3 regions of the Methylobacterium sp. 1A genome follow, and region 2 is predicted to be linked to each of the others. Evidence: predicted binding sites of a transcription regulator. Region 2 holds the regulator's gene; each other region holds the start of a gene.
What was found. The regulator PhoB, encoded in region 2, activates phosphate uptake and scavenging genes when phosphate is short. The targets are predictions, from matches to a motif close to TGTCATNNANCTGTCAT.
Positions count from the first base shown of each region.

Region 1 (4,139 bases), on a different contig from region 2:
TGGCGCCCAGCAGCGACAGCTCGTTCAGGTCGCCCAGGTGGCCGATGCGGAACACCTTGCCGGCGACTTTCGACAGGCCGGCGCCCAGCGAGAGGTTGTAGCGCTCGTAGGCGTGGGTGATCACCTTGGCGGCGTCGGCGCCCTCCGGCACCACGATCGCTGTGACCGTGTCGGAGTTCCACTTGGGCTCCTTGGCGCAGGGCTTGAGGCCCCAGGCCGCGACCGCCTGGCGGGTCGCCTCGGCGAGGACGTGGTGGCGGTGGTAGACGTTCTCCAGCCCCTCTTCCTTCACGACCGCCAGGGCCTCGCGCAGGCCGTAGAGCAGCGGCAGGACGGGGGTGTAGGGGAAGTAGCCGGTGGCGTTGGCGGCCAGCTGATCCTTCCAGGCGAAGTAGGCGTGGCCGAGCCGGTCGTTGCGGCCGGTGCCGCTCTCGGCGATCTTGAGCGCCTTCGGGCTGATGCAGATCAGGCCGAGGCCGGCCGGCAGCATGAAGCCCTTCTGCGAGCCCGCGATGGCGCAGTCGACCTTCCACGCGTCCATCTCGAACGGCAGAGAGCCGATCGACGAGATGCCGTCCACGAACAGCAGGGCCGGGTGCCCGGCGGCGTCGATCGCCTTCCGCACCGCGCCGATGTCGCTGGTGACGCCGGTGGCGGTCTCGTTGTGGACGACCATGACGGCCTTGATCTTATGGTCTTTGTCGGCGCGCAGGGCCTCCTCGATCTTCTGCGGATCGGCGCCGGTGCCCCACTCCTCCTCCTGGACGACCACGTCGAGGCCGAGGCGCTGGGCCATGTCGACCCAGAGGTGGCTGAACTGGCCGTAGCGCGAGGTCAGCACCGTGTCGCCGCGGCAGAGGGTGTTGGACAGGGCCGATTCCCAGATGCCGGTGCCCGAGGACGGGAACAGGATGACCGTCCCGGCGGTCGAGCCGAACACCATCTTGGAGTCCTGCAGGAGCGGCTTCACCAGCTCGGGGAAGCTCGGCGAGCGGTGATCCTCCGACGGCACGTGCATGGCGCGCAGGACGCGCTCCGGGATGTTGGTGGGGCCCGGGATGAAGAGGTGGTTGCGACCGGGGCGCCGGGTTGCGGCCATGATGTTTCCTCCGAAAAGTCCATTGCGCGCGGGCGTGAACCCGCGCCGGGTTGTCCAAGCGTCCTCAGGGAGTCGGTCCGGCGCCGTCGAGAGCGGCTCGCGCCGCACCCCCTCGAACGCCATCCTCTGCCGTGATCGGGGGGTCTCCGCGGAGCGGCAGGCGGCCTCACGCCGCTCGCGTCGCGGCGCGCCCCCGCGCGCCGGTCGCCTCCGAATTGCCGTCCCGTCCAACGGCTCCAGGGCCGTCCTCGCCGCCTTCCTGTCAAGGTCCGGCCGTGCTCGTGCCGAGCGGCCGGTTCTTGGTATTATGAGGCGGTGAAGCTCGAAAGGAAAACCGGAAAAACTTCCGGAACTTGCCAAAAAAATTTTTTGTGCGGCGCAACGAAGTCGTGCTCCGGTTGAGAGGCTTCGCGGCACCGCACACCGAAGTCTTTCCGCCCCGTCGGAACCCGCGTCATCAAACTGAGATCGGATCGCGCTCTGGATCCCGGCACCGTTCAGCCGCCGGGAGAGGATGCCGTGGCCGAGGTTGAGGAGATGCCGGTCCGCGTGCGGACGCTGTTCCTGTCCGACCTGCATCTCGGCACGCGCGGCTGCCAGGCCGGCCTGCTGCTGTCGTTCCTGAAGGACTACGACGCCGACACGATCTACCTCGTCGGCGACATCGTGGACGGCTGGCAGCTGCGCTCGGGCTGGTACTGGCCGCAGGAGCACAACGACGTGGTGCAGAAGCTCCTGCGCAAGGTCCGCAAGGGCGCGCGGATCGTCTACCTGCCCGGCAACCACGACGAGTTCCTGCGCGACTACGTGGGCACGAGCTTCGGCGGCATCGAGCTCGCCGAGACCGCGATCCACGAGGCGGCGGACGGCAAGCGCTACCTCGTCATCCACGGCGACCAGTTCGACATGGTGGTGCGCCACTCGCCGTGGCTCGCCCATCTGGGCGACGGCGCCTACACGCTGGCGCTCTCCCTCAACACGCTGATCAACAAGGTGCGGCGGCGGCTCGGCCTGTCCTACTGGTCGCTGTCGGCCTGGGCGAAGCTGCGCGTGAAGAACGCGGTGAGCTTCATCGGCCGCTTCGAGACGATCCTGGCCGAGGAGGCCCGCCGCCAGGGCGCCGACGGGGTGATCTGCGGCCACATCCACCACGCCGCGGACCGGCCGATCGGCGACCTGCGCTACCTCAACACCGGCGACTGGGTGGAATCCTGCACCGGGCTCGTGGAGCACTACGACGGCCGCATCGAGGTGCTGCACTACCCGAGCCTCCTGCGGGCGCGGGAGGCCGAGGTCGTGCCGCAGCCCCTGCCGGGCCGGCGCGCGGTGGCGTGAGGGCGCCGCCGTGAAGCTCCTGATCGCCAGCGACGCGTGGCACCCCCAGGTGAACGGCGTCGTGCGCTCCCTCGAGCAGATGGTCCGGCGCGCGCCGGAGCACGGCTTCGCCACGACGCTGCTGTCCGTGGCGGATTTCCGCTCGCTGCCGCTGCCGGGCTACCCGGAGATCCGCCTCGCCTATGCCGGGCGCGAGCGGGTGGCGGCGCGCTGGCGGGCCGAGCGGCCGAGCCACGTGCACATCGCCACGGAGGGGCCGGTCGGCCTCGCGGCGCGCCGGCACTGCCTCGCGCACGACCTGCCCTTCACGACGAGCTACCACACGCGCTTCCCGGAATACCTCGCCGCCCGCGCCCCGGTGCCGGAGGCGTGGTCCTACGCGTACCTGCGCCGGTTCCACGGCGCCGCCCGCGGGACGATGGTCAGCACCGCCTCGCTCCAGGGCGAGCTCGCGGCGCGGGGTTTCGGCCGGCTGATGCGCTGGACCCGGGGCGTGGACACGGAGCGGTTCCGGCCGGCCGAGCCCGGGACGCCCGTGCCGGCGGAACTCGCCGGCCTGCCGGGGCCGCTGTTCCTCTACGTCGGGCGGCTGGCGGTGGAGAAGAACGTCGCGGCCTTCCTCGCCCTCGACCTGCCCGGCACCAAGGTGGTGGTCGGCGACGGCCCGGACCGCGCGCGGCTGCAGGCGCTCGCGCCGGCGGCGCACTTCCTCGGCACCCGCACCGGTGCGGACCTCTCGGCGGTCTACGCGGCCTGCGACGTCTTCGTCTTCCCGAGCCTCACCGACACGTTCGGCATCGTGCTCCTGGAGGCGCTGGCCAGCGGGCTCCCGGTGGCGGCCTTCCCGGTGCCGGGTCCGAACGACGTCGTCGGCGGCACGCGGGTCGGCGTGCTCGACCCGGATCTGCGGGTCGCCGCGCTGGCGGCCCTGCGCCTGTCGCGCGCCGAGTGCCGGGCCGAGGCCTTGCGCCGCGGCTGGGACGTGAGCGCGCGGCAGTTCTTCGGCAACATCGTCGAGGCGCATGGCGGCGCCCGGAGCACCCGCGACGCCGCCTGACGCGTGACGGCGTCCGCGCGGAATGGCAGGAGGGCGCGATGCCACCCGCCAAGCCACCCGCCAAGCCGCCAGCCGGACCGCCAGCCGGATCGCCCGCCGGACCGGCCGGGTCCGCCAGAGCCCGGCCCCCGGTCGCCGGGCCGTTCGATCCCGCCCGGGCCGCCGCCTATCCGGCGGCGATCGGCTGCGACGAGGTCGGGCGCGGCGCGCTCTGCGGGCCCGTGGTGGTGGCCGCGGTCTGGTTCGATCCGGCGGCGATCCCGGCCGACCTGCTCGCGGCCCTCGACGACAGCAAGCGCGTCCCCGAGCCCGTGCGCGACCGGTTGGCCCCCCTGATCCGCGCCCACGCGCGGGTCGCGGTGGCGGCGGGGTCGCGCGCCCTGATCGACCGGATCAACATCCGCGGCGCGACCCTCGACGCCATGGCGCGGGCGGTGGCGCGGCTCGGCCTCGCCGCGCCCGTGCTGGTCGACGGGCGCGACGCCCTGCCGGGCTTGCCCGGCCGCGCCGTCGTCGGCGGCGACCACTTGGTGCCCCAGATCGCCGCCGCGTCGATCGTCGCCAAGGTGCTCCGGGACCAGCTGATGCGGCGGCTCGCCCGGCGCCATCCCGGCTACGGCTGGGAGCGCAACGTCGGCTACGGGACGG
Region 1 is NZ_JBYQVE010000002.1:1,921,289-1,925,427, reverse strand. It holds gene ACX9MN_RS29155 (aminotransferase class V-fold PLP-dependent enzyme) at 1-1,099, opposite strand, end outside; gene ACX9MN_RS29150 (UDP-2,3-diacylglucosamine diphosphatase) at 1,637-2,434, shown strand; gene ACX9MN_RS29145 (glycosyltransferase family 4 protein) at 2,445-3,491, shown strand; gene rnhB (ribonuclease HII) at 3,530-4,139, shown strand, end outside.
Region 1: ACX9MN_RS29150 (UDP-2,3-diacylglucosamine diphosphatase) is a predicted target of PhoB. The motif match lies at 1,552-1,568, and genes of this name have one in related genera.

Region 2 (4,139 bases):
CCTGACGGTCGAGGAGGTCGACGCCGCCGGGACCCGCCGGCTCGCCTTCGCGTACGGCGACGAGCCGGTCCTCCCGGCCGCCGCGGCGCCGGCCGCGACCGCGCCGCCCGCGACCGCGCCGGCCGCCGCCGACTTCGACGCGCTGACGCTGGCGACCGCCGCGGCCTTCGCCTTCCTCGGCGGCCTGATCCTCAATCTGATGCCCTGCGTCTTCCCGGTCCTGTCGATCAAGGTGCTCGGCCTCGTGCGGCACGCGGGCGAGGGGCCGGCCCGGCTGCGGCTCCACGGCCTCGCCTACACGGCCGGCGTCCTGGCGAGCTTCCTGGCGCTCGCCGCCGCGCTGATCGGCCTGAAGAGCGGCGGGGCCGCGATCGGCTGGGGGTTCCAGCTCCAGTCGCCCGCCATCGTGGCGGGGCTCGCCTACCTGCTGTTCGCGATGGGCCTGAGCCTCTCGGGCGCGGTCCATGTCGGCGGCCGGCTCGCCGGCCTCGGCGACGGCCTCACCCGGCGCGGCGGCCTGAGCGGCTCGTTCTTCACCGGCGTGCTCGCGACCCTGGTGGCGACGCCTTGCACGGCGCCGTTCATGGGCTCGGCGGTGGGCTTCGCGCTGACCCAGAGCGCCGGCGTGGCGCTCGCCGTCTTCGCGAGCCTCGGCCTCGGCCTCGCCCTGCCCTTCCTGCTCCTGACCCTCTGGCCGCCGGCCCTGCGGGCGCTGCCGCGGCCGGGCGCCTGGATGGAGACCCTCAAGCAGGTGCTGGCCTTCCCGGTCTACGCCACCGTGGCGTGGCTGATCTGGGTGCTGGCGCAGCAGGTCGACCCGCGCGGGCTGCTGGCGGCGCTGATCGGCCTCGTCCTCGTGGGCTTCGCCGCCTGGGCCTGGGAGCACGGCCGCGCCGCCCCGCCGCGGGCCGGCCGGGTCGCGCAGGCCGCCGCCGCGCTGGCGCTGATCGCCGTCGGGGCCCTCGCCGTCACCCTGCCCCGGGACCGCGCCGCGCCGGCCGCGCAGGCCGCCGCCGACGGGATCGAGCCGTTCACGCAGGCGCGCCTCGACGCCCTGGTCGACGCGCACCGCCCCGTCTTCGTGGACATGACCGCCGCGTGGTGCATCACCTGCGCGGTCAACGAGGCGACCTCGCTCAACACCAAGGCCGTGCGGGCCGCGATGGCCGAGCGCGGCGTGACCTACATGAAGGGCGACTGGACCAACCAGAACCCCGAGATCACCCGCCTCCTGGAGAAGCACGGGCGCAGCGGCGTCCCGCTCTACCTGCTCTATACCGGGACGGGAGAGTCCCAGGTGCTGCCGCAGATCCTCACCGAGGGGACGGTCCTGGCGGCGCTGGAGGCGGTGCCGGCCGCCTCGGGCCGGAGCGCGGCGCTGGCGCGCTGAGTCCCTGGAGGCCGGGACGCGCGAATCTTCGCGGGCCCGTCCCACCGTCTTCGCTCCGCTCGCGATGACGGCGCGCCGGAGCGAAGTCCTATCCGGACGGCCCGTGAGGCCGCCTCAGGCCTCCAGCGAGAAGGTCTCGTCGAAGGCGTAGCCCGAGCCCCGGACCGTGCGGATCGGGTCGGTCTGGCGCGGGCCGTTCAGCGCCTTGCGCAGCCGCCCGACATGGACGTCGACGGTGCGCTCGTCGATGTAGACGTCGTGGCCCCACACCCCGTCGAGGAGCTGCTCGCGGGAGAAGACCCGGCCCGGCGCCAGCATCAGGAATTCCAGGAGCCGGAACTCCGTGGGGCCCAGATGCAGCTCCTCGCCGCCGCGGCGGACGCGGTGGCCGGTGCGGTCGAGTTCCAGGTCGCCGGCCGCCAGCCGGTCCGAGACGTGGGCGGGCTTGGCCCGGCGCAGGAGCGCGCGGATCCGGGCCAGCAGCTCCGGGACCGAGAACGGCTTGACGATGTAGTCGTCGGCGCCCGTGCCGAGCCCGCGGACGCGGTCGCCCTCCTCGCCCCGGGCGGTGAGCATGATCACCGGCAGGCGCTCGGTCTCCCGGCGCGCCCGGATCCGGCGGCACAGCTCGATCCCCGAGAGGCCGGGCAGCATCCAGTCGAGCAGGACGAGGTCCGGGATCCGCTCCGCGAGGAGCAGCTCGGCGTCGTCGCCGCGCGCCGCCGAATCCACCAGGAAGCCCTCGGCCTCCAGGTTGTAGCGGAGCAGCGTGCTCAGGGCCTCCTCGTCCTCGACGATCAGGACTTGCATGCTCACGTTCGAAGACTCGTTCTGCGGGCGGTCCCCGGATGGTGCAGGAGGCGCCGCCCCGCCTCAACCCGCACGGAGAGTGACCCCGGCCGCGCCCACAGGAAGGCGCCGGGGTCGGCGCCTCACGGCGCCTGCACGCCGTCCACGGTCGCGTAGTTCGACGCGTCGTTCTTCGGCCGGTCACCCGCCAGCGTCTCGCCCGTGGCGAGGTAGTGGATCGTCTCGGCGATGTTGGTGGTGTGGTCGCCGATGCGCTCGACGTTCTTCGCGCAGAACAGGAGATGCGTGCAGAACGAGATGTTGCGCGGATCCTCCATCATGTAGGTCAGGAGCTCGCGGAACAGGGAATTGTACAGGGCGTCGATCTCGCCGTCGCGCTCCCAGACGTCGTGGGCCGCCTGGACGTCGCGGCTCCCGTAGGCGTCGAGCACGTCCTTCAGCTGACCCTCGGCGAGGTCGCTCATGTGGCGCACGCCGAGCACGATCTTCTGGGCCGGCGCCTGGTCGGAGATCGCCACCACGCGCTTGGCGACGTTCTTGGCGAGGTCGCCGATCCGCTCCAGATCGCCGGAGACGCGGATCGCCGAGATGGTCTCGCGCAGGTCGATGGCCAGGGGCTGGCGGCGGGCGATCAGCAGCACGGCGCGCTCCTCGATGTCCCGCTGCAGCGCGTCGAGCCGCTTGTCGGCGAGGATCACCGCCTGGGCGAGCGTGTCGTCCCGACGCACGAGGGCGTCGGTCGCCTCCGCGGTCATCTTCTCGGCGACGCCGCCCATCTCCGAGATCGAGCGACGCAGGTTCTCCAGGTCGGTGTCGTAGGAGGTGACGATATGGCCGGGCATGGCAGATCCTTCGATGGGGTCCCGGGGACGGCCCTCCGGGAGGCTTGCGGGACCCGCCGGGGCGCCGGAGACGCGAGCGGCGGTCCCGGGACCGGAGCGGCCCGGCAGACTAGCCGAAGCGGCCGGTGATGTAGTCCTGCGTGCGGCGTTCCGTCGGGTTCATGAACATCCGGTTGGTCGGACCGAACTCGACGAGCTGCCCCAGATACATGAAGGCGGTGAACTGCGAGATGCGCGCCGCCTGCTGCATGTTGTGGGTGACGATCACGATGGTGAACTCGTCGCGCAGCTGCTCGATCAGCTCCTCGATGCGGCCGGTCGAGATCGGGTCGAGGGCCGAGGTCGGCTCGTCGAACAGGATCACCTCCGGCTTCTGCGCCACCGTCCGGGCGATGCACAGGCGCTGCTGCTGGCCGCCCGACAGGCCGGTCCCGGGCTGCCGGAGCTTGTCCTTCACCTCGTCCCAGAGGGCGGCCTTGCGCAGGGATTCCTCGATCCGGCCGTCGAGCTCGGATTTCGGCAGCTTCTCGTAGAGGCGCAGGCCGAAGGCCACGTTGTCGTAGATCGACATCGGGAACGGCGTCGGCTTCTGAAACACCATGCCGATGCGCGAGCGCAGCTCGTTCAGGTCGACGGAGGGGCTGAGGATGTTCTCGCCGTCGAGCAGGATCTCGCCCTCCGCCCGCTGCTCCGGGTAGAGGCTGTAGATCCGGTTGAAGCAGCGCAGCAGGGTGGACTTGCCGCAGCCCGAGGGGCCGATCAGCGCCGTCACCTGCCGGTCGTGGAAGTTGAGGTTGACGTCCTTCAACCCGTGGAAGCTGCCGTAGTAGAAGTTCAGGTCCTTGACGGCGATCCGCACGGGGCCGCCCTCTTCGGCGCGGTTGCGGTTCAGCTCGACCGTCGGGATCGCGGAGGCGGCGTTCATCGTCGTGTCCTCGAAAGGGGGCTCAGCGCGAGGCCTGCGGCTTGATCACGAGGCGCGCGATGATCGACAGCGCCAGGATGGTGGTGGTGATCAGGAGCGCGCCCGCCCAGGCCAGGCCCTGCCAGTTCGGGTAGGGCGAGAGGGCGAACTGGTAGATCATCACCGGCAGGTT
Region 2 is NZ_JBYQVE010000001.1:2,761,176-2,765,314, reverse strand. It holds gene ACX9MN_RS13495 (protein-disulfide reductase DsbD family protein) at 1-1,390, shown strand, start outside; gene phoB (phosphate regulon transcriptional regulator PhoB) at 1,505-2,200, opposite strand; gene phoU (phosphate signaling complex protein PhoU) at 2,323-3,042, opposite strand; gene pstB (phosphate ABC transporter ATP-binding protein PstB) at 3,152-3,967, opposite strand; gene pstA (phosphate ABC transporter permease PstA) at 3,990-4,139, opposite strand, start outside.

Region 3 (4,139 bases), 2.7 Mb from region 2:
CCGCCACCGGGCCGATCTCGTCCCGCACCTTGGCGACGAGTTCCCGCTCGATCGTCTCGGTCGGCCGGGCGACGCCGGCCTTCAGCACCACGAACCCGCAGGGCACCTCTCCCTTCAGCGCGTCGCGGATGCCGATGACCGCGCATTCCGCCACGTCCGGGTGGCTCGCCAGCACCGCCTCCATGCCGCCGGTGGACAGACGGTGGCCCGCGACGTTGATGATGTCGTCGGTCCGTCCCAGGACCGTGATGTAGCCGTCGGCGTCGATCACCCCGGCATCCGACGTGTCGTAGTAGCCCGGGAAGGTGGCGAGGTAACTCGACCGCATCCGGTCGTCCGAGCCCCAGAGGGTCGGCAGGCAGCCGGGCGGCAGGGGCAGGCGGATCGCGATGGTGCCCATGGTCCCCGCCGGAACCGGCTTCCCGCCCTCGTCCAGGACTTCGACCCGGTAACCCGGCATCGGCACGCAGGTGCTGCCGTGCTTCACCGGCAGGAGGCCGAGGCCCATCGGGTTGCCGGCGATCGGCCAGCCGGTCTCGGTCTGCCACCAGTGGTCGACGACCGGTCGGCCCAATACGCGCTCGGCCCAGGCGACCGAGTCGGGGTCAGCGCGCTCGCCCGCCAGGAACAGGCTGCGGAAGGCCGAGAGGTCGTGATCGGCGATCCGGGCGCCCTTCGAATCCTCCTTCTTGATCGCCCGCAGGGCCGTGGGCGCGGTGAACAGGCAGACCACCCCGTACTCGGCGACCACCCGCCAGAAGGCACCGGCATCGGGCGTGCCGACAGGTTTTCCCTCGTAGAGGACCGTGGTGCAGCCGTGCAGGAGCGGCGCGTAGACGATGTAGGAATGACCGACGACCCAGCCGATGTCGGAGGCGCAGAAGTAGGTCTCGCCGGGCTGGACGCCGTAGAGGTTCGGCATCGACCAGGCCAGGGCGACGAGGTAGCCACCGGTATCGCGGACCACGCCCTTCGGCTTCCCGGTCGTGCCGGAGGTGTAGAGGACGTAGAGCGGGTCGGTGGCGGCGACCGGCACGCACGCCGCGCTCCGCCCCGCCGTCCGGGCGGCCGCCACGGTCTCACCCCAGTCGCGATCCCGGTCCGCGACGAGGGTCGCGGGCCCTTGCGGGCGCTGGAGGATCAGGCAGGCCTCCGGCTTGTGCCGCGAGGCCGCGATCGCCGCGTCGAGGAGCGGCTTGTAGGCGACCACGCGGTTCGGCTCGATCCCGCAGGAGGCGGCGAGCACCACCTTCGGCGCCGCGTCCTCGATCCGCACCGCCAGCTCGTTGGCCGCGAAGCCGCCGAACACCACCGAGTGAACCGCGCCGAGCCGGGCGCAGGCCAGCATGCCGAACAGCGCCTCGGGCACCATCGGCATGTACAGGATCACCCGGTCGCCCTTGCCGACGCCGAGGTCGGCCAGCACGGCGGCCAGCACCGCCACCTCGTCGCGCAGCGCCCGGTAGGTGATGCTGCGCTTGGTCCCGGTCACGGGCGAGTCGTAGCGGATCGCCACCTGATCCGCCCGGGCCCCGTCCGCGTGGCGGTCCACCGCGTTGTGGCAGGCGTTCAGGGTGCCGTCCGGGAACCAGCGTCCGTAGGGGCCGGAATCCGGCGCGAAGGCCCGCTCCGGCGCCCGCGCCCAGTCGAGGGCCCGCGCCGCACCGAGCCAGAACGCCTCGGGGTCGCGGCAGGCCGATTCGTAGATCTCCGGGTAGCGGCCCGGCAGGCTGGCTCTCGTCATCGGTTGGGCGTTTCCTCGCGGACCGCTCTCCGGCGGCGGGTCGCAGAGTAGCCCATTCTCGCGCGCACGGGAGTGGCCACGGGAGGGAGTGGCCACGGGCGTGACGGCCGCGGCTCGGTGCCCCCCATGAGAAAACCGCCGCACCGGGGCTCCCGATGCGGCGGTCGTCAGCGTGAATTCGCTATCGGATTGGACGTCTCAGGCGTCAGTGCAACGTGTCGTTGCCCGCCTGAAGCTTGTTGATCTCGTCCTTGAGGAGGAGTTTCCGTCGCTTCAGCTCGGCGATGTGGAGGTCGTTCGCCGAAGGTCTGTGGATCGCTTCCTGAATCTCGCGCTCGAGGGCTTCGTGCTTCCGGGCGAGTTGGTTCAGATGCGTCTGCAGCGACATGAGTCGAATCTCCTGTCATCGTTTCGACACAACGAGATTGGCACAGGATGCCGGACCTGTCGAAGCGTTTTCTGCTGCTAAGTCTGATGATTGCTTACCGCGCCGCCTTGTCCGGCGCCGGAGCGTGACGCATGCTCTCGGGCGACGAACGGTCTTCGGGTTCTCAGGTGACGATGGCGGACGAGGCGGGTGAGGGTGCGCAGTCGGACCTCCTGGGCGAACTGGCGCGGCTGCGCGAGGAGCACCGGGATCTCGACAGCGCCATCGAGGCGCTGGAGCGCAGCGTTGCCGGGGACCAGCTCCAGATCCAGCGCCTGAAGAAGCGCAAGCTCACGCTGCGCGACCGCATCTATCACATCGAGGACGCGCTCACGCCGGACATCATCGCCTGATGCCGGTGGACGCCCTCCGGCCCCGCCTTGCCGCAGGCCCGCGCCGCCTGTAAGCGCCCTCTTTTGCCGGGATCAACGATGGCGTCGCCTCCTCCGGTCGCGATCATCATGGGCAGCCAGTCCGACTGGGCGACCATGCGTCATGCCGCCGAGACGCTCGACGCGCTCGGCGTACCCTACGACGCGCGCATCGTGTCGGCCCACCGCACGCCGGACCGGCTCGTCGCCTTCGCCAAGGGCGCGGTCGCAGCCGGCCTCAAGGTGGTGATCGCCGGTGCGGGCGGCGCCGCGCACCTGCCCGGCATGGCGGCCGCGATGACCCGCCTGCCGGTCTTCGGCGTGCCGGTGGAGTCGAAGGCCCTCTCCGGCCAGGACAGCCTGCTCTCCATCGTCCAGATGCCGGCCGGCATCCCGGTGGGGACCCTGGCGATCGGCCGGGCCGGGGCGGTGAACGCGGCCCTGCTCGCCGCCGCCGTCCTGGCGCTGACCGATCCGGACCTGGCGGAGCGCCTGGAGGCGTGGCGCGCGGCCCAGAGCGCCTCGGTGGCCGAACGGCCGGTGACGGAAGAGAACGCGTGACGGACAAGATCCTCGGCCCCGGCTCCATCCTCGGCATCGTCGGTGGGGGCCAGCTCGGGCGCATGATCGCGCTCGCGGCGGCCGATTACGGCCTCAAGGCGCATGTCTACGCGCCCGACGCGGACAGCCCCGCCTTCGACGTGGCCGCCCGGACCACCTGCGCGGCCTACGACGACGCCGCGGCGCTGGCGGATTTCGCCCGCGGCGTCGACGTCGTGACCTACGAGTTCGAGAACATCCCGCACGCCACCGCCGACGTCCTCGCCCGGCACGCCGTCCTGCACCCGAACGCGCGCGCGCTCTCGACCACGCAGGACCGGCTCTCCGAGAAGGAGTTCATCAACGGCCTGGGCATTCCGACGGCGCCGTTCCGGGCGGTGGACACGCCCGACGACCTCGACCGGGCGATCGAGGTGATCGGCCTGCCGGCCGTGCTCAAGACCCGCCGCTTCGGCTACGACGGCAAGGGGCAGCGCATGCTCCGCGAGCGGGCCGAGGGCGACCGCAATGCCCTGTTCGCCGAGTTCGGCGGCGCGCCGCTGATCCTGGAGGGCTTCGTGCCGTTCGAGCGCGAGGTCTCGGTGGTGGGCGCGCGCGGGCGCGACGGCAGCTTCGCGGCCTACGACCTCTGCGAGAACGAGCACCGCGACCACATCCTCGCCCTGACCCGGGTGCCGGCGCCCGGCGTGTCCGCCGAAACGGGCCGCGCCGCCGTCGAGATCGCCCGGCGGATCGCCGACGCCCTCGACTATGTCGGCGTGCTCGCCGTCGAGATGTTCCTCGTCCGCGAGGACGGGGCGGAGCGGCTCGTGGTCAACGAGATCGCGCCCCGGGTGCACAATTCCGGCCACTGGACCAGCGAGGGCGCGCTGACTTCGCAGTTCGCCCAGCACGTGCGCGCCGTCTGCGGCTGGCCGCTGGGCGATGCGGGCCGGGTCGGCGGCCTGCCCGTCGAGATGCGCAACCTGATCGGCGCCCAGGCCGACGACTGGCACGCCCTGCTGGCCGAGCCCGGCGCCCACCTGCACCTGTACGG
Region 3 is NZ_JBYQVE010000001.1:98,806-102,944, forward strand. It holds gene ACX9MN_RS00485 (propionyl-CoA synthetase) at 1-1,744, opposite strand, end outside; gene ACX9MN_RS00490 (YdcH family protein) at 1,950-2,132, opposite strand; gene ACX9MN_RS00495 (YdcH family protein) at 2,264-2,524, shown strand; gene purE (5-(carboxyamino)imidazole ribonucleotide mutase) at 2,603-3,103, shown strand; gene ACX9MN_RS00505 (5-(carboxyamino)imidazole ribonucleotide synthase) at 3,100-4,139, shown strand, end outside.
Region 3: ACX9MN_RS00490 (YdcH family protein) is a predicted target of PhoB. The motif match lies at 2,146-2,162, and genes of this name have one in related genera.